DNA from 4 places in the Microlunatus panaciterrae genome. Region 1 is predicted to be linked to each of the others. Evidence: predicted binding sites of a transcription regulator. Region 1 holds the regulator's gene; each other region holds the start of a gene.
The links. The regulator LexA, encoded in region 1, represses DNA repair genes until DNA is damaged. The targets are predictions, from matches to a motif close to TCGAACANNTGTTCGA.

Region 1 (5,813 bases):
CGAAGTAGCGGCCACGGTCGGCGTGCCGGAGGGTCACCACCGTGTCGAGGTAGCCGTCCTCGCACTGGGCCGCCGCCACCAGAGCCGTCACCTCACGCTGCATCTGCAGCAGGGCCGGATCCGGGTTGCGGCCGTACTCCCACGCCACCGCCTCCAGCCACTTGTAGACGTCCGAGTCGGCGAAGATGGGCCCGATCGGCTCGCCCTCGCCCTGCCCGGCAGCGATGCGGAAGTTCTGCAGGTTGCCCGCGTCCTCAAGCCGCTCGCGCCCGGACAGGATCGCCTTCGCCGCGTTGGCCTCCTGCCGCGGCGCCCAGAAGCCGCCGGTGATCCGGGCGGTGTCCAGGCCCAGCGGACGCCAGGTGGTCACGGCCTGAGGCCCGGGACGGGCGGGTGCCTGCCCGGAGCTGAGGGTTTCGTTCGGGTTGGCGGCAGCGGTCGACATGGGTGATCTCCCTGGGGATGGCCTGCGGAAAAATAGGAACACGTTTTCTGTGTAGAACCTAGGACCGCACCAGATCGCTGTCAAGCCCCAGAACCCTTGAATGGTGCGGATCCTCAGCCGTCGCGGCTGACCGATCGTGGTTCGTCACAGAGCAGGTAGGATCGGTCCGGAAAGGTGTTTCACTGACGAGGCAGGTGCAGATGGAGATCCAGTCGAGCGCTCGGGTTCCCGCCGGGGTCGTGCGGATCACCGATGTCGCCGCCCTGGCCGGGGTGTCCCCCGGCACCGCATCCAAAGCGCTGAATAACACCGGTCAGTTGCGCGACGCGACCCGCCAGCGGGTATTACAGGCGGCAGAGCAGCTCGGCTTTACTCCGGACAGCCGGGGCCGCGCCCTGTCCTCTGGTCGCAGCTACACCGTCGGCCTGGTCACGACCGACAGCTCGGGCCGGTTCTCGATCCCGATCATGCAGGGCGCTGAGGATGCGCTCAGTGCCGGCGAGATGGCCCTGCTGCTGTGCGACACCCGAGACGACCCACTACGCGAGCAGCACTACATCCGCACCCTGCTCGCCCGCCGGGTGGACGGCATCATCCTGACCGGTCGGAGGACCGAGGCGCGACCGCCGATCAGGGTGCCGGTCCCCACCGTCTATGCCTTCAACCCCTCCACAGACCCCGCTGACGCTTCTGTGGTGGTCGACGATGCCGGCGGGGCGCGCCAGCTCGCCGATCATCTGCTGTCGCTCGGCCGCGAACGGGTGGCGCATGTGACCGGACCCGAGCGGCATCGGAGTGCGGTGGAACGCGCCACCGCTGCGGTCGCGGTGTTGGGTGACCGGTTGGTGGGTCCGCCGCTGTATGGAGAATGGACCGAACGCTGGGGACGGCACGCCGTGGACGTCCTGCTGCGCAGGCACGCGGACGTCGATGCGATCACCTGCGGCAGTGACCAGATCGCCCGCGGGGTGTGCGACCGCCTGCGCGAGCTCGGCCGGGCCGTCCCCACCGACTTGGCAGTAACGGGCTTCGATAACTGGGAGGTCATGGCTCTGGCCAGCCGCCCACCGCTCACCACCATGGATCTGGAGCTGGAGGCTCTGGGGCGTCGAGCGGCCCAGTTGCTGCTCGATGCCATCGCCGGCAACCCTCGCCACGGCCTGCTCGAGCTCCCGCCCAGACTGGTCACCCGCGAGTCGACGCTCGGAGACTGAGCCATCCGGTCGGAGCCAGAGGTCAGCGGTGAAGCCGGCTCAAAGCTCGCCGGATCCCATCGGCGCGACCTGATGGGAGACAGTGGTGGGACGGAAGTTCTCCCCGGTGACCCGCAGCGCGGTGGCACTCACCACCACCAGGGCAGCCATGACCACCATCAGGCCGACCACCAGCACGACGGCGATGCCGCGTTCAGTCAGTCGCACACCCGGCCCGGGTGCGGCGCAGGCGCGCGGGACGGCTCGCCCGAGCGGGTTCAGCTGGGGGGCTGCGACGTTCGTGCGCGGCCTGGCAGACGGCGCCGTGCCGCGGCCGGTCCCTCGCGACGGACGGCCGGGGCGGACCGCTGGGTGCTGGGGCCTGGGCTGCTGGGGCCGGGCGTGCTGGGGCTGGGCGTGCTGGGCCTGGGCATGTGGGCTCTGGCTGGGCACCGAGGCGCGCCGGGTCGCGTCGTCACGGCCTGGCACGGTGACCGGGTGGCTCGCGAGTGCCGGGATCGTCATTGCGCTCATGGTTACTCCTCGGGAAGTGATCGAACGGCTGTTCGAAAAACTGTCTGGCACCTGTCTAACGCATCGGACCGACAATTCCAACGCTATTCGTACACGCGTTCGATGTGTGTCGTCCGATATCGCCAGTCAAGCCGAGGGTGGTGACACTTTTGCAGCGTCGCGGCGGGCAAAGACACGCATCGAACAGGTGTTTGATTTTGTCAGTGCCAGTCTCTAGTTTTGCCTCATGGCAGAACATGACGAGCCCAGCACCGGGCGCCCCACCCCAGCGAAGAAGCGCGGTCGCCCCAGCGCCAAGGATGTCGCCGCCCAGCTCGGCGAGATCGGCAGCAATGTCAGCGCGCTGCCTGATGGCCCCACCGATGCCGATGGCCTGACTCCCCGTCAGCGTCGGATCCTGGAGGTCATTCGGGACGCGGTCGACCAGCGCGGCTATCCGCCGAGCATCCGGGAGATGGGGCAGGCGGTGGGGCTGGCGAGCTCCTCAAGTGTCGCCCACCAGCTGAAGATGTTGGAGAGCAAAGGATTCCTCCGCCGCGACCCCAACCGGCCGCGCGCTCTTGAGGTGCTGCTCCCCGGCGAGTCCGGAACCCGTCCGGCTGCCGGCGTCGAGAGCGGACCCGACCAGACGGGTATCGGCGACGCCTATCCCGAGCCGGTGCACGTCCCGGTGCTCGGCCGGATCGCCGCCGGTGGGCCGATCCTGGCCGAAGAGCGGATCGAGGACGTGTTTGCGCTCCCCCGCCAGCTCGTCGGCGAGGGCACCATGTTCCTGCTCCAGGTGAGCGGTGACTCGATGATTGACGCGGCGATCTGCGACGGTGACTGGGTGGTCGTCCGGCAGCAGCAGACGGCCGACAACGGTGACATCGTGGCCGCCCTGCTGGACACCGAAGCCACCGTCAAGACCTTCAAACGAACGGACGGGCAGGTCTGGCTGATGCCCCACAACCCTGCGTATGACCCGATCGACGGCAACCATGCTTCCATTCTGGGCAAGGTGGTTGCGGTCCTTCGCCGGATCTGATCATGGACCAGGCTCAGCGGCGGGGTGGCATTGAGCAGCAGTCAAGCGGCAAGCTACGTTGATCATCTTCGCTCCATGATCATCGTCACAGAGTGCTTGGCTCGGAGATGATCATCTCGTTGGTGAATCGGGCGACGGCGCGCAGCTTGTTGGCTACGTCGAGAGCCGCCACCTTGTATGCCTCGGACAGTGTCGGGTAGTTCAACACGGTGTCCACCAGGTAGTCGACCGTGCCGCCACACCCCATGATCGCCTGACCGATGTGCACCAGCTCTGTCGCGTTGGTGCCGAAAACGTGCACGCCGAGGATGCTGCGGTTCTCGGAATGCACGATCAGCTTCAACATCCCGTACGAGTCACCAATGATCTGCCCCCGAGCCAGCTCTCGATAGCGCGAGATCCCCACCTCGAAAGGCACCGACTCACCCGTCAGCTCAGCCTCGGTCTTGCCGCAGTAGGAGATCTCAGGAATCGTGTAGATCCCGATCGGCTGCAGTCCGTGCAGTTCGTTGGCGGGCTCCCCGAAGGCGTGCGAGGCCGCTAGCCGGCCCTGGTCCATCGACGTAGCCGCCAGCGCCGGAAAGCCGATCACGTCGCCGACCGCGTAGATGTGCTCCATCGCCGTCCGATAGTTGCTGTCCACCACCAGTCGGCCGCGCGCGTCGGCAGTCAGCCCGGCGAGGTCGAGGTTGAGCTGCGCAGTGTTGCCCTGACGGCCGGCCGAGTACATCACCACTTCGGCGGCGATCTTCTTGCCCGACCCGAGGGTGGTGATGGTCCCTCGCCCAGAGCTCTCGACCGAGGCGACCTCCTCGCCGAAACGAAAGCTCATGGCGTGGTCGCGCAGGTGGAACTTCAGCGACTCGACAATCTCAGGGTCACAGAAGTCCAGCATCTGCGGCCGTTTCTCGACGAGGGTTACCCTGGTTCCGAGAGCGGCGAAGATGGAGGCGTACTCCACCCCGATCACACCGGCGCCGACCACCACCATCGAGTCCGGCACCTTGTCCAGCGCGAGGATCTGGTCCGAGTCAAGAATGCGTACGCCGTCGAACTTGATGTGTTTGGGCCGAGCCGGCGTCGTGCCGGTGGCGATGACCACCTTCTCCGCGGTCAAGGTGCGGTGCTCGAACGTGCTGTCCGACTCGACCGCAAGCGTGTGCGGGTCCAGGAAGGAGGCCATCCCGGGCAGCAGCTCGATGTGGTTGCGAATCAGCTGAGCGCGGATCACCTCGGTCTCCCGTCCGACGACATGCTGCAGCCTGCTCAGCAGGTCCGAGATGGTGATCTCGTCCTTCACCCGATAGCTGGCGCCGTAGATGTCGCGCAACTGCATGCCGGTGAGATAGAGCACGGCCTCACGCAGCGTCTTGGACGGGATCGTTCCGGTGTTGACACAGACCCCACCCACCATGCGCTGGCTGTCGATGACACAGACCTTGTGCCCGAGCTTGGCGGCCATGATGGCCGCCTTCTGACCGCCCGGTCCTGATCCGATCACGGCTAGGTCGAAGTCGTAACTGTGCTCCATAGCCGCAAGAGTGCCAGACAGCCCTTCACGCCGCTAGGGACCGGCGTGACGGTTGAGCTACGTGGCCGCCGGCTCGGACAGCCGCCGGAGAGCTCCGACGGCGACCTCGCGGTCGATCGTCTCCCACATGTCCGGCATCGAAGCCTTCAAGAAGGAGCCGTACCGGGCGGTCACCAGCCGCGGATCCAGCACCGCAACCACCCCACGGTCGCTGACCCTTCGGATCAGCCGTCCCGAGCCCTGGGCGAGCAGCAAGGCAGCGTGGGTTGCCGCTACGGCCATGAAACCGTTGCCACCCGCCTCAGCGACTGCGCGCTGCCTGGCCAGCATCAGCGGCTCATCCGGACGAGGAAAGGGGATCCGGTCAATGATGACGAGCTGGCAGGTCGCTCCGGGAACGTCCACGCCCTGCCACAACGAGAGCGTGCCGAACAGGCTTGCCTGCTCGTCAGCGATGAAGCGCCGAGTCAGTTCCGACAGTTGAGCATCACCCTGGCAAAGGATGGTCATCTTGGGTAACTGTCGCCGTACGTGGATCGCCGCCGCCTCCGCCGCCCGCCGTGAAGAGAACAACCCGAGGGTCCGACCCCCCGCTGCCCAGACCAGCTCGGCGATCTCAGTCATGGCGACATCGGAAAGACCGTCTCGGCCGGGCGGCGGCATCGTCCGGGCGACATAGAGGATCCCCTGGCGGCGGTAGTCGAACGGCGATCCGACATCGAGCCCGCGCCACGGGATGCGTTGGTCGTCGGAGCTCTCGTGCCCGTCTTCGACCGGGCTGGTGTCGTCGCGCTCGGCCGCCCTCAGTCCGACCGAGGCGGCCACGGTGTTGAAGTCGCCCCCCAGCTGGAGTGTGGCAGAGGTCAGGACGGTGGTCCGTTCGGCGAAGACCCGGTCGCGCATCAGCCCGGCCACCGAGAGCGGAGCCACCTTGGCCTCCCGCCCGAAACGTTCCCGCTCGACCACCCAGGTGACGTCGTGCGGTTTCAGTGCCGCCATCCGCTCGGCGACGTCGAAGATCTCCTTCACCGCTGCAGCTGCCTGGCGCCGTTCGGGATCCTCGCCCTGGCCCTCTTTGCCCAT
Region 2 (5,813 bases), 1.5 Mb from region 1:
CACCGGTGGCGTTTATCCGCACCACCACCGAGTCGGCGGGCACCTGATGACCCACCACCACTCCGTCTCCCTCGGGGGTGCTGACCGCCGAGCCGATCGACGGCGCGGTCCGGTTGAACTCGACATAGAGCGGGTGCTCGTACTTCAGGCAGCACATCAGCCGCCCACAGGCGCCGGAGATCTTCATGGGGTTGGGCGGCAGGTCCTGCACCTTCGCCATCCGCAGGCTGACCGGCTCGAAGTCCTTCAGGAAGGTTGCACAGCACAGCTCGCGGCCACAGCTGCCGATCCCCCCGAGCAGCTTCGCCGCGTCCCGCGAGCCCACCTGGCGTAGGTCGATCCGCGCGCGCAACGCCCGCGCCAGCTCGCCCACCAGCACCCGGAAGTCCACCCGGTGCGGGGCGTTGAAGTAGATCACGATCAACTCGTCGAAGTCTTTGCCCTGATCCAGATAGTCGACCCCGACCACCTTCATCGGCAGCTCGGCCCGCTTGATCAACTTCTTCGCCACCAGCTTCGCCTCGGCCCGGCGGCGCCGGTTGGTCGCATCGCGATCAAGGTCTGCCGGGGTGGCCGGTCCGCCGCACTTGGGCAGGTCCTGGTAGCCCGTCTCGGCGTCGTCGACCCACTCGGGAGCCCAAACGCACTCGGCCACCTCGAAGCCGGACTCCGTCGGCACCAGCACCCGATCCCCCACCGCGTACGAACGCGAGTCGGGGTCGAGGTAGTAGAGCCTGCCGTACCGCTCAAAAGAGACGGCCATCACCTGCGCCATGGACCAAGGGTAAGCGAGGAGCCACGCGGGCGCGCCAGGTGTCGTGATCGGGAGGGCGACTGTGACAAACTCGGTCCGGTGACGTTACGTGTCAGTGTGATCGGGACGAACTATCTCGGCGCCACCACCGCCGCCGGAATGGCGGAGTTCGGCCACCAGGTCATCGGCGTCGACATCCTGCCGGAGCGGATCGCGAAGCTCAACGCCGGCACCTCGCCCATCTACGAGCACAACCTCGAGCCGCTGCTGGAGCTGCACACCCGCTCGGGACGGCTCCGCTTCACCACCGACTATGCCGAGATCGCCGACTGGGCCGACGTGCACATCCTGTGCCTCGGCACCCCGCAGAGCGCCTCCGGCGCCGCCGACCTGAGCCAGCTCCATGCCGCCATCGACACCCTGGCGCCACAGCTGACCCGGCCGGCGCTGATCCTCGGCAAGTCGACCGTCCCGGTCGGCACCGCCGCCGAGTTGCAGGAGCGCGCCCGCCGACTCGCTCCCGCCGGGGACGGTGTCGAGATCGCCTGGAATCCGGAGTTCCTGCGCGAGGCCTTCGCCGTAGAGGACACCCTGCGGCCGGACCGCATCGTGCTCGGCGTGCAGTCCAGCTCGGCCAGGACCCTGCTCGAGCAGGTGTACGCCATCCCGCTGAGCGAACAGACCCCGCTGGTCACCTGCGACCTGGCAACTGCCGAGTTGATCAAGGTCGCCGCGAACGCGTTCCTTGCGACCAAGATCAGCTTCATCAATGCGATGGCTCAGATGTGCCAGGCCGCCGGCGGCGATGTCACCCTGCTGGCCGATGCCATCGGCTACGACTCCCGGATCGGCCGGGAGTTCCTCAATGCCGGCCTGGGCTTCGGTGGCGGCTGCTTCCCGAAGGACATTCGCGCCCTCGCGGTACGCGCCGACGAGCTCGGCGTCGACGTGCTCAGTGACTTCATCAGCAGCGTCGAGGCGATCAACGAGGGCCAGCGCGCCGCGGTGGCCGAGCTCACCGTCGCCCAGGTCGGCGGTGACATCAGCGGCAAACGGGTCGCCGTACTCGGTGCCAGCTTCAAGCCGGGCACGGACGACACCCGCAACTCGCCCGCCCTGACCGTCGCCGCCCAGCTTGCCGACCAGGGTGCTGAGGTGTACGTCTTCGACCCGCAGGCGGTGGTGGTACGTCCGGGGCTGACCCAGGCGGCATCGGTCGAGGAGGCGGTCACCGGGGCCGACATCGTGCTGCACCTGACCGAGTGGCCGGAGTTCCGCTACCTCGACCCAGCCCGGCTGGCGGAGCTGGTCCGCACCCGGATCATCATCGATGGGCGACTCAAGCTGCATCAGCCGACCTGGCAGCAGGCCGGCTGGAAGATCGTCCAGATCGGGCGCGCGGCGACTCTCTGAGACCGGAATGTGACCAGGCTGCGAACAGCGCAGAGGCCCGACGGATGGTGTTTCCGTCGGGCCTCTGTGCGTTGGTCAGCTGCTCGCCCCTCGACAGGCTCGGGGCACGTCCGACAGGCTCGGGGCACGTCCCGGGAGGTCGGGGCACGCCCCGAGAAGTCCGGGCAGAACGTGGGTCAGCGGACCCGCAGCACCTGACCGATGTAGATGGCGTTCGGGTTCTTCACGGTCCGCTTGTTCAGCTTCCACAGACCCTTCCAACCGCCACGGACGTGGTGACGCTTGGCGATCTTGGCGATGGTATCGCCGCGCTTGACCCGCACCGTCTTGCCGTGGACCTTGTGACTCTTCTTCTTGGCCTTCGTGGCCTTCTTCTTCGTCACGGTGGTCTTGTGCGCACTCGCCGAGGCGTTGGTGCTCGCACCACCGTTGGCTCGGGTCAGCCCTGCCTTGCGGCCGCAGACCGGCCAGGCGCCGGGTCCCTGGGCAGCCAGTGTCCGCCGTGCCACGGCGATCTGCTCGGCCTTCGATGCCCTGTTGGCGGTGGAGGCATACTGCGTGCCGCCGAAGGCCTTCCAGGTGCTCCGGGAGAACTGCAGCCCGCCGTAGAACCCGTTCCCGGTGTTGATCGACCAGTTGCCGCTGCTCTCGCAGTCCGCCACCCGGTCCCACACGCTGCCACCCGCACTTGCCGGCGCCGCGGTGGCGGCGCCCATGCCGACCGACAGCGCGACGGCGGCGGCAACGCCCACCAGCCGCTTCATGATCTTGGAGTTGTTCAAGTTCCTCGCCCTTCCTGACGAACGCCTCCGGGGTTAGCTGTCGGATTCGGGCTGTCAGGTGCCCTGGGCCTTGACGCGAGGTCATCGCGCTCCGGCCGTTCACCCCAAGGTCAGGTCCTCACGGACATGACCAGAGTGGTTTCCCCACCTTCACTGCGCTCGGGGCTCTCCCGACGAGGTGTCCGACCAGTGAAGTTCGGCGTATCGGACACGCGATCTCGCCGGCATATCCGATGCGCAGCGAGTCCTGCAGGCCCCGTGAACGACACGCGTGTAATTGATAACGAATTGGACACGAAACCGGACACACCGTAAGCCGTGCGGACCACCCTGTGCAAGTCCGACGACGCGCCCGGGAACCGTTTACCGGGCCGTGGGTTCAGGACTAGCCCTCGACCAGCCCGATCAGCATGGCCTCGACCGCGAGCAGCGGGCTCACATTGGTCTCCAAAGCCACCCGGCAGGCCAACAGGGAGTCGATCCGTCGCAGCGTCGACTCGGGGGTCGACTTCCGTGCCAGCACAGTGATCTGAGCCTCCAGCTCGGGGTTGACCAGGGCAGCGCCGGACCGGGTCTGGATGCTGAGCACGTCGCGGTAGTAGGCGGTGAGCTCGGTGAGCGCGCGGTCGATCGCGTCGCGCTGGTATCGCTTGGCTCTGGCCTTCTGCTGGTCGTCCAATTCCTTGAGTGCTGCTTGAGCCTGCCGGGGCCGGGCGCCCTTGGTGCCGAACCCGAGGGCCTCCTCGAGCTCCTTGCGCTCCCGGGCGTCGATGTCGGTGGTCGCGCGGGTCGCCTCCTCGGCGCAGGCCTCGACCAGGTTGGCCGCGGCCGTCAGGCAGGCTCCGAGCCCGCGCAGCTGGGTGGGGATCTGCAGGATCTCGTGCCGCCGGTTCCGGGCCGCCTCGTCTCGGGCCAGCACCCGGGCTCGGCCGACATGGCCCTGCGAGGCTCGGGCGGCGTACGCAGCCAGGGCCGGGTCGACGCCGTCCCTGGTCTGCAGCAGCTGGGCCACCGCAGGAATGGTCGGGGTCTGCAGCGTCAGCAGCCGGGACCTGGACCGGATGGTCGCCACCACGTCCTCAACGGTCGGCGCGCAGAGGATCCAGACGGTCCGGGCAGCCGGTTCCTCGATGCTCTTCAGCAATGCGTCAGCGCCCCGCTCGGTGACCCGGTCGGCGTCCTCGACCACCAGGACCTGGGCCCGGCCCATGGTCGGGCTCATCGCCGCCCGCCGCACCAGGTCGCGCACCTCGTCGACCCCGATGGACAGCATCTCGGTCCGCACCAGCGTCACATCGGGATGGGCGCCGCTGAGCGAGGTCCGGCAGTCGTTGCAGGTGCCACAACCGCCGTCGCGGCACTGCAGCGCCGCCGCGAACGCGCGGGCGGCGTTGGAGCGACCCGACCCGGGTGGCCCCGTGATGAGCCACGCGTGCGACATCGCATGCCGCGCCCCACTGACGGCCCGGCGCAGCGTCGCCACCGACTGGTTCTGCCCGATCAGCTCCGCCCAGACCCCGGTCAGCTGTTCGGCGGCCGGAGCACTCATGAGACCAGTCTGCCGGGGGGTGCCGACACCAGCTGGTGCACCCGGTCCTGGACGGCGGCCGCGATCTGCTCCACCGAGTCCCGGGCATGCAGCACCAGGTAGTGCTCCGGATCGCGGGCGGCCAGCTGCAGAAAGTACTCGCGGGTGCGCTGATGGAACACGTCCCCGGCCGCCTCCAGCCGGTCCTTGTCGACCTTGGAGTGCACGGCCTCGCTGGGGTCCACATCCAACAGCACTGTCAGGTGCGGCCGCAGGTCGCCGGTGGCCCAGCGGGCCACCCGCTCCACCTCGGCGATGTCGAGCACCCGGCCGGCGCCCTGGTAGGCCAGCATCGAGTCGACGTAGCGGTCACAGACCACGACCGCTCCGCGGCGCAGCGCCGGCTCAACCAGCTCATAGAGGTGGTGGGCCTTGTCCGCGGCGTAGAGCAACGCCTCGGCCCTGGGGGCGAGGTCCCCGGTGGCAGGGTCGAGGACGATCTGCCTGATCTTCGTGCCGACCAGGGAGTCGCCGGGTTCGAAGGTGCGTACGCACTCGACTCCCGCCTCGGTCAGCCAGCGGCAGAGCAGGTCCGCCTGGGTTGACTTGCCCACGCCGTCACCGCCCTCGAACACGATGAACAGGCCCTGGTCCGGGCGCACCGGCTCGGACCCGCTCACTGGTCCAGCTTCTTGGCCGCCCGGGACCATTCCTGCAGGAAGGCCGCTCGGGCATGCTCCGCCCGCACCAGCTCCTGCTCGTACCGTCGACCGGCTTCGAAGGCCTGCGTCGGGGGCGTGCCTTCGGCCAGCACGCCGACTCCCTGCGCGGCTCGGGCGTGCCGGTTCGCCTGACTGAGCAGCTCGACCGCGTCCTTGATCCGATCGGTCAGCTTCCGGCTCGGCCGATCCCCGATCTGGGCGGCGATCTCGCAGACGCGGAAGAGGTCCGCGGCGGCGACCTCCACCGCGTCCCAGTCCTGCTGGGAGGACTCCGGACGGACCCGGTCGGCGAGCTTGCGGAGCCGCTTCAGCCGGCTCTCGACCAGCGTACGCACCACCTCACCCGTCGGCAGCGTGCTCGAGTCGCCCAACCGGGGCGCGCGGCTGGCATTGACCAACCGGTCCAGCATGGTCAGGTAGCGCTCGCCGCGCAGCCGGTCGGCCAGGCTACCCGGAGGCTGGCCGTCGAAACGGTCGGTCACCCGCAGGTGCTCCGTCTCGGCTTGGCCGGCGATCCACTCGAGCTCCTCGTCGAGGTCCTCGGTCCAACCCGGGTCCATCACGGCCGACAGTCCCGCCAACTGACGGTCCAACAGCGAGGCGCGGCTACCGAG
Region 3 (5,813 bases), 2.6 Mb from region 1:
CGCTGTACAGCAGGTTCCTCAGCTCGTAGTACGGCGAAGGCCCGCCAGTACCGGAGGAGTAGGCCAGGTCGAAGTCACCCTTGTAGATCTTCGTGTTGTAGGTCTGGCCGGCCAGGTCCTTGATCGTCATCTTGATGCCGAGCGGCTCGAGCTGCTGCTTGATCTCCTGCAGCGAGGCGTCCCAGTCGGTGAAGCCGCTGACCGTGATCACGTCCAGGTTGAGCGGCTTGGACGGCGAGTAGCCCTCCGAGGCCAGCAGCTGCTTGGCCTTGTCCGCATTGGGGACGTAGTTGGCCTTGTCCGCGGCCGCCTTGTTGTACCAGTCCTTGAAGGTCGGCAACACGATGCCGGTCTGGTTCGCCGGCGGCTGGTAGCCGCCCTCACCGATCTTCGACACGGCGGCCCGGTCGATCGCATAGGCGAAGGCCTGCCGGATCGCCAGCTTGCCGGTCACTGGGTGCTTCAGGTTGAACACGAGCGCCACATTCGAGCTGGGCGGGAACCAGTAGTGGTTGTTCTCCTTGTCTTTGGAGACGTAGTACTTGTCGATGCTCGGAATGAACTGGCCACCCCACTGGGCCTTGCCGGTGGCGAGGTCGAGGTTGGCCGGGCTGTTGTCGGTGTAGGCCGGGTAGTTGACCGTCTTCACCTTCGGCAGGCCGGACTGCCAGTAGTTCGGGTTCGCCTTGTAGGTGATGTTGGCGGGCTTGCACGGGTCGACCGTGTAGGGGCCGGTACCGACCGGAGCGGCGTCCTGGAACTGGACCGGGTCCTTCGCCGGATCACCGGTGGACCAGATGTGCTCCGGCACGATCGAGACCTGGTCGGCGAGGTAGTAGAAGTAGGGACCTGCCGCGCTCTTGAACTCGAAGGTCACCGTGTTGCCCTTGGCCGTGACCTTGGTCAGGATCTGCTTCCACAGTGCGTTGATGTCCAGCCCGGGAGACTTCTTGAGCAGGTTGAAGGTGAAGGCGACGTCGGCGGCCGTGAACGGCTTGCCATCACTCCACTTCACCCCGTCACGCACAGTGAAGGTCAGCGACTTCTTTCCGCTGCCCCACTTGTAGGACTCGGCCAGCATCGGGGTCTCGGCGGCATTCTTCAGGGTGTTGATGTAGACCAGCGGCTCGTAGACGAAACCGACCGTCACACCCTGGACAGCCGGGTTGAAGGGGTTGAAGCCACAGGTCCACTGCGAGCCCGACGTGTTGGCGATGGTGAGGGTGGTGTTCGCCTTGCCTGAGCCCCCACCCCCGTTGCCGGAACCTCCAGAGCCACAGGCTGCCAGCGCGAAGGCGAGCACCCCGAACATGAGCAGCGACAACGCGCCGGTCAACCGTTTCTTCACGAGTCAGCACACCTCTCACCGGGACTGCAACGGCCACCTGACCGCTGCATGGACGTCGCTTTGCCAGTGCGTCCAACCATCCGAAGGTATACCTCTCTGCCCCTCTGGTGATGGAGGTTCACATGATTGTTACCGAGAGAAATTCCCCGATTCGCGCAAGAACGCGCACTCGTCGGCGTTCCAGACGAGCGGGGCCCAGCGGGGGATCCACCGTGCCCCCTAAGACTGGGACAGAGCATCACCGTCTTGACCACCCGGGTGGTAGGCGACGACATTTCCTCGCAGGCAGCGCAATAGTCGAGATATCAGGGGTTGCATTCGAACTTATGTTCGAATAAAGTAAGTCCATGACCGTGCTCGTCGATGCACCCGCCACTAGCCAGCCGGAGACGCCGACGACCCCGACTGTCCCGGTCCCGTTGCTTCCCGATCTCACCGCCGCGCTCGACACACTGATCGTCACTGTTGAGTCCGGGGCGCTTGACGCGCTCGCCGATGACGACCTGTTGGCATTCACGCAGCAGTTCGAGAGGCTGCGTAACCTGCACGCGCGGGTCGACCACCGGATCGTGGTCGCCTGTGACCGTTCGGAGCTCGCGGTCCGGCACCTTCGTCGGACCACCCAGGGGCTGCTCACCGAGGTGCTCAGGATCTCCCCCGTCGAAGCGCGCCGTCGTGTCCAGGCAGCGCACGCCCTGGCGCCGCGACCATCCCCGACCGGCGAAACGAGGCCCGCCAGGTACGCGCGGCTGGCCGCAGTTGCCGCGAGCGGGACCGCTTCCACCGAAACAGTCAGCATCGCGGTCGGTTGTCTCGACCGGCTGGAAGCCAGATTCTCGGCCAACTCAGCCGAGCTCGGCTGGGCCGAGGATCAGCTGTGTGCCCCTGCGGCAGCCTTCGCCCCGACCGACTTCCGCCAGATCGCCGCCACCCTCACTGACATCCTGTTTCCGGACGGGCTGCTGGACGATGAGACCATCCAGGATTCCCGCGAGCTCACTCTCACCAGAAGCGCTGACGGGTCCTACCGGCTGCAGGGCCGACTCACCGGAGTCTGCGGGTCGCTGTGGGCGGCGGCACTCTCCCCGCTGTCCGCACCTCGCGCCGAGGACCCAGGCGGCCAGGATCGACGCTCTGCCGCGCAACGACAGCACGACGCGTTTCACGAAGCCGGTCTCCGGCTGCTGCGTGCCGGTGGTCTGCCCGACTCCGGCGGCACTCCGTGCACCATGATCGTTCTCATCCACCTTGAGGACCTGCTGCAGCGCACCGGTCACGGCCAGACCAGCGACGGTCAGCGGGTCCCCGTCGCCGAGCTGTTGAAGCTCGCCAGCGAGGCCGAGCTCATTCCGGTGGTCCTCACCCGCACCGGCATTCCCCTCACCCTCGGACGCGCTGCCCGGAGCGCAACGAAGCACCAGACCCTGGCGCTCATCGCACGCGACGGCGGCTGCAGCTTTCCCGGCTGTGACCACCCGCCGGAGTGGTGCGATCGGCACCACATCCAGGCGTGGCGCGACAACGGCCGAACCGACATCGACAATCTCACCCTCCTGTGCCACTACCACCACAACAACTTCGAGCATCGGGGCTGGACCTGCCGGCTTCGCCACGGCTTGCCGGCCTGGATCCCGCCGAGGTGGATCGACCCGCACCAGCAGCCTCTGGTCAACACCCGGATCATTGCCCGACACCAGGCACTCCTCGCCGCTGACGCCCCTCCCTAGAGTGGAGGCATGACTGAGATCTCGCTGGTCCGCGGCGACATCACCGACCAGACCGTGGACGCGATCGTGAACGCGGCCAACTCGTCCCTGCTGGGTGGTGGCGGTGTCGACGGCGCCATCCATCGCAGGGGCGGCCCGGAGATCCTGGCAGCTTGCCGAGCCCTGCGCGCCTCCGACTACCCGGATGGCCTCCCGGCGGGACAGGCGGTGGCCACGACCGCGGGGGCACTGTCGGCACGCTGGGTGATCCACACGGTCGGTCCCGTCTTCTCTGCACGCGAGGACCGCTCAGCTTTGCTGGCCTCCTGCTACCGCGAGTCACTGCGTGTCGCCGACGAGCTCGGCGTCGAGTCGATCGCCTTCCCGGCCATCTCCATGGGGGTCTACCGTTGGCCGATCGAGGACGGAGCACGCCTGGCGCTCGAGACGGTGCGGTCCACACCGTCGAAGGTGACGGAGATCCGCTTCGTACTCTTCGACCCTGCCGCTCACCAGGCCTTCGCCGCCCGGCTGTAGGGCGCGCCCGCCCAGTGCCGCGTTCGAAAGATCGTGGCGTTCGCTAGCGTATGGCTGTGCCGAAGCCCAATGTGATCTTGATCTTGTCCGACGATCATGGCTACGCCGACCGGGGCAGGATGGGCCACCATGCGGATGTCCGCACACCGGCGCTGGACCGGCTGGCCGACGAAGGCCTCACCTGCCCGGACGCCTATGTCACTGCCCCCATCTGCAGCCCGTCGCGGGCGGCGATCATCAGCGGCGGCTACCAGCAGCGGTGGGGGGCCACCTGGTTCTCCACCTCTCGATTCGCCGACGAGCGCCCGACGCTGGCCGAGGGACTCGCTGACCTCGGCTACGCCACCGGCTACCTCGGCAAGGTGCACTACGGTCCCGAGCAGCGCGGGGACCGCGCCTGCCCACCGCACCACGGCTTCGCCGACACCTACTACGGTCTCGCCGGTCAGCAGCAGGGCCGGCTCAACTACCTGCGGCACTCACACGTCGCTGTCGACGAGTACGGCGAGGAGGCCTCCTGGCGGATGGCTGTCCAGCCGATGCTCAATGGAGACCAGGAGGAGGAACTGGAGGGATTCCTGACCGCTGAGCTCGGACGGCGAGCTCGGGGCTTCGTCGATGATCACGCCGAGCAGCCATTCTTCCTGATGCTGGCCTTCAACGCTGTCCACAACTTCTGTTGGCAGCTGCCGCCGGAGGAGCTCGAGCGACGTGGGTTGCCGACCGGGTCAGACTGGCATGACAGTGCCTCGGAGTCGTACGCCGATTGGTACGACGGCGCCATCAGCCCCAACCTCGAGCACGGCCGCGAGTACTACCTGGCCCAGTTGGAGCTGATGGATGCCGAGATCGGCCGACTCCTTGATCATCTGGACGGCGCCGGGCTGGCTGACGACACGATCGTCGTCTACTTGACGGACAACGGTGGCTCGACCTGCAACTACGGTGACAACGCGCCGCTGGCCGGCACCAAGTACACCCTCTGGGAGGGCGGCATCAGGGTGCCGTTTCTGGTCCGCTGGCCGGCTGGTGGCTGGCATGGTGGTCACGACCGGGCTGGGCTGGTGAGCTCGTTGGACCTCTACCCCACCCTGCTGGCGGCGGCAGGCGCACCCCAGGCCGTGCTCGATGCCTCGGACGGCGTCGACCTGGCTGCGTTACTGCGCGGCGGTCCGGACAACGGGCACGACTCGTTGCATTGGGACTGTGGCTTCCAGTGGGCGGTCCGCACCGGGAACCTCAAGCTGCGCTACGCCGACGGGAGCGACCCGGTCGCGGTGGGGATTCGCGCTGTCGAACACGCCGACGTCGGCGATGGTCTTGCCCTGTTCGACCTGGCAGCCGACGTCGGCGAGACCACCGACCTGGCAGCACAGCGACCCGCCGATGTCGCCCGGCTGACCGCTCTCCACGACGCCTGGCGAGCCGACGTCGGACTGCCCATAACCAATACCGCGCCCTGAGCCAGTCGAAGGGCCACCCCACACGCGCCCGCAGACGTGCCCTGAGCCTGTCGAAGGGCCGCCCCACACGCGCCCGCAGACGCGCCCTGAGCCTGTCGAAGGGCCACCCCATCCGCGCCCTGAGCCTGTCGAAGGGCCACCCCATCCGCGCCCTGAGCCTGTCGAAGGGCCACCCCACACGCGCCCTGAGCCTGTCGAAGGGCGGAACTAGCACCGGCCCGCGGACGAGCCCTGAGCTTGTCGAAGGGCCTCCAGGTGACGCTCTTCGACAAGCTCAGAGCGCGTATCCCCTGCCGCACCTCGACAAGCTCAGAGCGCGTATTGCCTGCCGCACGTCGACAAGCTCAGAGCGCGTATCCCCTGCCGCACCTCAACAAGCTCAGAGCGCGTATCCCCTGCCACACCTCAACAAACTCAGAGCGCCTAACCCCTGCCGCTTCTCGACAAGCCCACAGCGCGCACCCCCTGCAGCTCCTCGACCCGCTCAGGGCACAGGGACCCCCGCGTGCCCTCAGTGCGCGCTGGCTTTGGAGGAGGTGGCGGTGGCGCGGACCTTGTCCATGTCGAGCGCCCGAACCGAGGCGATGACCTGGTTGAGCGCCTGCGGCGGCAGGGCGCCGGGCTGCGAGAACACCAGAATCCCGTCCCGGAACGCCATCAGCGTCGGAATCGAGGAGATGCCGGCTGCGGCAGCAAGCGCCCGCTCGGCTTCGGTGTCCACCTTCCCGAACACGATGTCCGGGTTGAGTTCTGCCGCCT
Region 4 (5,813 bases), 3.6 Mb from region 1:
GTCGTGCCCCCTTGTTGACGAACAGCATCTCCGCGACGACCCGTTCAACGCCCAGCTCGGTGAACGCCTTGCGGATCAGGGCTCGGCACCCCTCGGTCGCGAAGCCCTTGCGCCATTCCGATCGGCGTAGTCGGTAACCGATCTCGGGGGCCCCGTCGGTCGTGTAGCCGGGGGGTCGCAGATGGAACCATCCGATGAACAGGCCGGTCGACTTCTCGATGGCGGCCCAGTAGCCGAAGCCGTCGGGGCGGTTGTAGTAGCTGAGCAGGCTGGGCAGGACCTCGTCGGCGATCTCCTGCCGTGAGGTGGCTCGACCGCCGTTGATGTAGCGCATCACATCGGGGTCCTTATCCAGCGACGCCAGGTGGTCCACATCGGCCGCGGTGAATCTGCGCAAGATCAACCGCTCGGTCTCGAGAAAGATCTGCACATCTCCATCGTGCCTCCGTATGGACGCCAGCGGCGCGCGAAGCGCAGACAATGTCAAATCTTTACGAGTTACTCGTGGCGCAGGGCGGTGTTCATTTCTTCTTCACGAGTCGGTGATTGGTGATCGGGGTCCGCTGAGGATCGACGTGTGGAGGTGGGATCCATTCGGGGAGTTGGTGGGGTCCCATCCGGCAGGTCCAGCCGTGGGCCGCGAACTCGCGGTGGTGATAGCCGCAGAGGAGGGTCATGTTGTGCAGCGCCGTGGCGCCGCCCTGGGCCCAGTCGAGAATGTGGTGGCGCTCGCACCAGGGCGCCGGGTGCTCGCAGCCGGGAAACGTGCAGCCACCGTCGCGGGCATAGAGCGCGTGGGTGAGCGTGCGGTTGGCGATCCGGCGGGAGCGACCGAGGTCGAGGACGGCTCCGTGTGACGAGAGGAAGGCGGGGATCAGGTCGGCCTCGCTGGCCAGGGTGAGCAGCTCGGCTGCGCTGAGGCGGACCCCGTCGGCGGTGGTGGCGTGTCCGGTCCGGTTCAGCAGGTCATCGATGGTGATGGTGGCGATGATCGTGGCGGGGGTGCCGCCACTGTCGGGCAGGTCACCGGAGCGGAGCAGCCGATCGCCGGCGTCGGCCAGGGCGTCGTGCCAGCGTTGGGCACTGCTACGCCGGTCGGGACCCTCCGGGCCTTCTGGTCTCGGTGCGGCCAGAGGCGACAACACAGCCCACATGGTCGCGCCGGCGCCGGCCGTCAGCAGGCCGCTGAGCCGATACGAGCCATCGCGGGTCGGGTGCAACGCGAGGCACCGCCGCTCGCGGATCAGGTCGTCGCGTGGTGGGGTGGCGTCTGGGATGAGCAGGTCGGTCACCTGTTCGGTCACGGTCCGCAGCTCTGCCGGGCCGAATACCCGCGCATCCGCCACCAGCGCGGTCTCGACCTCCGCGACCTGATCCGGGTCGAGCCCGGCCCACTCCAGATCTGACAGACACTCGGCGAGCACCCGCACCTGCGCCGCGCTCACCGCCCCGTCACGCTGTGCCGCCGCCACCGCGGGTCGCCGTGACACCAGCGGCGCTCCGTTCAGATCGGTCCGGCGCCGCAACAGTTCGGCCGCTTCCACCCGGGCACGCGCCTCACCGGCAGGGATCCGCAGCACCCGCATCAGCAGGCCCTTGGTGTGACGCAGCATCAACCGCAACCCCAACTCGCGGACCTGGACCTCGTCGACCATTGCATGATCCAGCAGGGCCAACCGGTTCCGATGCGCCTCCACCCGCCGCAGCACCTCCAGCAGAGCGTCGTCGGACTCGCGCTGCAAGCCGCCGGACTCGAACGCCGCCACCACCCGCCCCAGCGCAGCATCCAGCTCGTCCAGCAGAGCCGCCACACCACCGTGCTCGGCAGCGACCGCGGTGGGCACTGGATCGAGGGTGGTTGTCATGGTCACCAATGCATCTTAATCGAACGCGTGTTCGAATACAAGCCCTTCCGCCCGCAATTCCCTGGCTGGCCCTTCGCGTCCATTGCCCCCCGAGCCTCGTCCGCCGGGTCGGGTTCGGTAGCGAAACAGTGTCCAACCCGAACGGCGGTACCTCGAGCAGCGTCGACAGGCTTTCGTACGCGCTGCCCCGTCGCCAGCAGAGGACCATGGGCCCCGTCCCAGCTAGGCGGCGAGCTGGTCGCTGACGATGTCCGCCGCCGTACGGAGCGTCCGCAGCGCCCGCAGCGCCGCCGGTTGGTCCAGCCCGGCGAGTCCGCACGCAGGGGTGAGCACCATCCGACTGGAGACCTCCGGCGCCAGACCGAGTCGACGGATCGGGGCCAGCACGCTGGCCGCAACCTGGTCGGCGTTCAGCTGCCCGCGGGTGGAAAGCGCTCCAGCCCCCAGCCACAGTCCGCCCTCCATCGCAGCCCCGAGCTGATCCCAGGTGCTGCTGTCGGCAAGCTCGAGGTCAAGCCCGACTCCGACGACGCCGGACTGGTGCAGCAGTTCGACCGGCACCCCGCGGGCGCAGCAGTGAACCGTCAACGCTGCGTCGACGCCGACGCGCTCCAACCCTGTCACGAACGCGGCGAAGCTGTCACCGACCTCGGGCCGATCGACGCGGCGATGCCGGGAGAACCCGCTGGCGGTGGCGATGTCTCCCGCCAGCACCGACGGCAGCAGTGGCTCGTCCAGTTGCAGCACGGGTTGCGTCCCGGGCAGCCGGCGCTGCATCTCCGCCAGCAGTGTGACGATCCCCTCCGCCAGCGACTCGCCGAGCTCCCGGCGGGCGCCGTGGTCGGCCAGCACCCGATCCCCCTGCGGCCGTTCCATCATCGCGGCCAGCGTCCACGGCCCGGCGAATGAATACTTCAGCAGTCCCTGGTAGCCCTGGGCCTGCTCCTCCAGCTCGTCCAGGTCGTTCCGCAGCAGGGCCTTGGCCCGGAGGTGGTCACCGCTGGAGGCGCCGGTGAGCCGCCAGCCTGCGGGCTGCAGGTCCACGGCCAATCCCGACAGCGCCGCGGCGCCGCGGCCGACCAGCTGAGCGCCGACCCCGCGCGCCGGCAGCTCGGGCAGGTAAGGCAGCCGAGGACACTCGGCGAAGGCGATCTTCACCGCGTCGGCCATCTCCTCCCCCGGCCAGGAGCCGATCCCGGTCACCCGGATGCCGGTCCACTCCTCGCTCACGGCCGGGCTGCCGCAATGGTGGCACTGCCGACGACCCGGTCCCCGTCATAGAGGACCACCGCCTGCCCAGGGGCGATGCCAGCGGTCGGCTCGGCCAGCGTCACCTGTAGCTCATCGGGACGGATCCGGACATCCGCGGCCAGGCTGGAACCGTGCGCACGCACCTGGACCTGACCCGACCAGTCGCCGGTCAGCGGCTGCTGGGTCCAGCTGGGCCGGATCCCGCTGATCCGGCTGACCAGCAGCGCCTCGTGCGGTCCGACAGTGACCGTGTTGGTGACCGGCGAGATGTCCAGCACATAACGTGGCTTGCCGTCATCGGCTGGAACCCCGAGCCGCAGTCCTCGACGCTGACCGATCGTGAACTGGTGACTCCCGTTGTGCTGGCCCACCAGGGCACCGCTGGTGTCGACGATGTCACCCGGCCTCGCACCGAGGTGCCGATCGAGGAAACCGGCGGTGTCACCGTCGGCGATGAAGCAGATGTCATGGCTGTCCGGCTTGTCGGCGACGGACAGCCCGCGCCGTTCAGCCTCGGCCCTGACCTGACTCTTCAGCGAGCCGCCGAGGGGAAAGTAGGAGCGAGCCAGCTGATCCTGGTTGAGCACCGCCAGCACGTAAGACTGGTCCTTGTCCGGGTCGGTGGAACGATGCATCGCCACCCCCGCATCGGTTCGCACCAGACGGGCGTAGTGCCCGGTGCAGACGGCATCGAAGCCGAGAGCCACGCCCCGGTCGAGCACAGCGGCGAACTTGATCTTCTCGTTGCAGCGCAGGCAGGGGTTGGGTGTACGGCCGGCGGCGTACTCGGCGACGAAGTCGTCCACCACATCCTCGGCGAACCGGTCCGAGAGGTCCCAGACATAGAACGGGATGCCGAGGACGTCGGCGGCCCGGCGAGCGTCGTGCGCGTCCTCCTTGGAGCAGCAGCCACGGGCGCCGCTGCGGAACGACTGCGGGTTCTTCGACAACGCCAGGTGCACGCCCGTCACCTCATGGCCGGCCTCCACGGCACGGGCCGCCGCGACGGCCGAGTCGACCCCGCCGGACATGGCGGCAAGAACCTTCATCACAACCTCTTCCTGGCGTGCCTGCTTGAGGACGCGAAACTGGCAACCGAGAAAGACTATCCCGTCATCGACCCGGCTCGTCGGGCTCGCTGCACCACCTCGGGCAGCACCGCCAGCACGGCCTGCACGTCCGCCGCGGTTGAGCTGTGCCCCAGCGAGAACCGCAGCGCGGATCTGGCCTCGCGCCCGGTGCGGCCCATCGCCAGCAGCACATGGCTCGGCTGCGAGACCCCGGCTGAGCAGGCGGACCCGGCGGAGCAGTCGATGCCGGCCGCGTCCAACAGCAGCAGCAGTGAGTCGGCCTCGCAGCCGTCAAAGCACAGGTTGGCGATGCCGGGCAGCCGCTGGTCGACGGCGGCGGGACCGTTCTCGATGGCACCGGGCACGGTGGCCAGGATGCCCTCGACCAGCCGGTCGCGGAGCCCACGGAGCCGGGTTCGCGCGGCCGGGCGGTCACCGACCGCGGTCCGGATCGCCGCCGCGAACGCCGCCACCGCAGGCACGTCCAGGGTCCCGGACCGGAGCTCGCGCTCCTGGCCGCCACCGTGCAGTACAGGGGTCAGAGTGAGCTCTCGACGGGCCAGCAGCGCACCGATGCCGTACGGACCGCCGAGCTTGTGTGCGGTAAGGGTGAGCAGGTCGAGGCCGGAGTCGGCGAAGTCGACCTCGAGCTGCCCGACCGCCTGTACAGCGTCTGAATGCGAGACGACGCCCCGCTCGCGGGCCCGCTCGGCGATCTCGACGACCGGCTGGACCACGCCGACCTCGTTGTTCGCCCACATCACCGACACCAGCGCTGCATCGTCGGCGGCCGCCAGCGACTGTGTCAGGGCGGCCAGGTCGACCCGGCCGTCCCCGTCGACGCCCACCAGATCAACGGTGGCCTGCTGGGTCCGCTCCAGCCAGTCGAGCGGGTCCAGGACGGCGTGGTGTTCGACGGCGCTGGCGATCAGCCGCGACCTGCCTCGCTCCCGGCCGGCCCAGAAGGCACCCTTGACGGCGAGGTTGTCGGACTCGGTCCCGCCGGAGGTGAAGATGACCTCGGTGGGCCGGGCGCCGACCAGGGCGGCGATCTCCTCGCGCGATTCCTCCACCACTCGGCGCGCCGCGCGGCCCGACCCGTGCAGCGAGGAGGCGTTGCCGGCTTGGCCGAGCTGAGCGGTCATCGCCTCAACCGCGGCCGGCACCATCGGCGTCGTCGCCGCATGGTCGAGGTAGGTCCGGGTCACCCTTGAAGCGTACGCAGCCAGCGTCCGCTACGGGAATCGTGAGCCAAGACCCTGGTCAGCCCTTGCGCGCCTGGACTTCGGCGGTGACCGCCGGCAGCACGGTGTGCAGGTCACCGACGACACCGAGATCGGCCAGGGCGAAGATCGGCGCCTCGGGGTCCTTGTTGACCGCAACGATGGCCTTCGAGGTCTGCATCCCGGCGCGGTGCTGGATGGCGCCGGATATGCCGGCGGCCACGTACAGCTGCGGTGAGACCGTCTTGCCGGTCTGCCCGACCTGGTACGAATGCGGGTACCAGCCGGAGTCGACCGCCGCACGGGAGGCACCCACGGCCGCGCCCAGCGCGTCCGCGAGACCCTCGACCTCGCTGAAGTCACCACCGGTCCCCCGCCCTCCGGAGACCACGATGGCCGCCTCG

Region 2: a site for LexA is predicted at 3,120-3,135, ahead of JOE57_RS18960 (LysM peptidoglycan-binding domain-containing protein). Genes of this name have one in related genera too.
Region 3: a site for LexA is predicted at 1,667-1,682, ahead of JOE57_RS06010 (HNH endonuclease signature motif containing protein). Genes of this name have one in related genera too.
Region 4: a site for LexA is predicted at 1,885-1,900, ahead of JOE57_RS01325 (HNH endonuclease signature motif containing protein). Genes of this name have one in related genera too.

Annotation. Positions count from the first base shown of each region.
Region 1 covers NZ_JAFBCF010000001.1:3,877,278-3,883,090, reverse strand. Annotated here, with positions in the region: gene JOE57_RS17715 (glycoside hydrolase family 127 protein) at 1-445, opposite strand, end outside; gene JOE57_RS17710 (LacI family DNA-binding transcriptional regulator) at 646-1,659, shown strand; gene JOE57_RS17705 (hypothetical protein) at 1,699-2,172, opposite strand; gene lexA (transcriptional repressor LexA) at 2,399-3,199, shown strand; gene sthA (Si-specific NAD(P)(+) transhydrogenase) at 3,285-4,730, opposite strand; gene JOE57_RS17690 (ATP-dependent DNA helicase) at 4,788-5,813, opposite strand, start outside.
Region 2 covers NZ_JAFBCF010000001.1:2,399,843-2,405,655, reverse strand. Annotated here, with positions in the region: gene JOE57_RS10875 (PSP1 domain-containing protein) at 1-775, opposite strand, end outside; gene JOE57_RS10870 (nucleotide sugar dehydrogenase) at 854-2,167, shown strand; gene JOE57_RS18960 (LysM peptidoglycan-binding domain-containing protein) at 2,344-2,949, opposite strand; cyclic di-AMP (ydaO/yuaA leader) riboswitch at 2,957-3,161, opposite strand; gene JOE57_RS10860 (DNA polymerase III subunit delta') at 3,335-4,498, opposite strand; gene tmk (dTMP kinase) at 4,495-5,157, opposite strand; gene JOE57_RS10850 (CYTH domain-containing protein) at 5,154-5,813, opposite strand, start outside.
Region 3 covers NZ_JAFBCF010000001.1:1,322,439-1,328,251, forward strand. Annotated here, with positions in the region: gene JOE57_RS06005 (ABC transporter substrate-binding protein) at 1-1,348, opposite strand, end outside; gene JOE57_RS06010 (HNH endonuclease signature motif containing protein) at 1,696-3,075, shown strand; gene JOE57_RS06015 (O-acetyl-ADP-ribose deacetylase) at 3,085-3,591, shown strand; gene JOE57_RS06020 (sulfatase family protein) at 3,648-5,054, shown strand; gene JOE57_RS06025 (thioredoxin family protein) at 5,566-5,813, opposite strand, start outside.
Region 4 covers NZ_JAFBCF010000001.1:294,241-300,053, forward strand. Annotated here, with positions in the region: gene JOE57_RS01320 (GNAT family N-acetyltransferase) at 1-430, opposite strand, end outside; gene JOE57_RS01325 (HNH endonuclease signature motif containing protein) at 522-1,865, opposite strand; gene JOE57_RS01330 (uroporphyrinogen decarboxylase/cobalamine-independent methonine synthase family protein) at 2,088-3,095, opposite strand; gene mnmA (tRNA 2-thiouridine(34) synthase MnmA) at 3,092-4,165, opposite strand; gene JOE57_RS01340 (aminotransferase class V-fold PLP-dependent enzyme) at 4,222-5,394, opposite strand; gene JOE57_RS01345 (electron transfer flavoprotein subunit alpha/FixB family protein) at 5,450-5,813, opposite strand, start outside.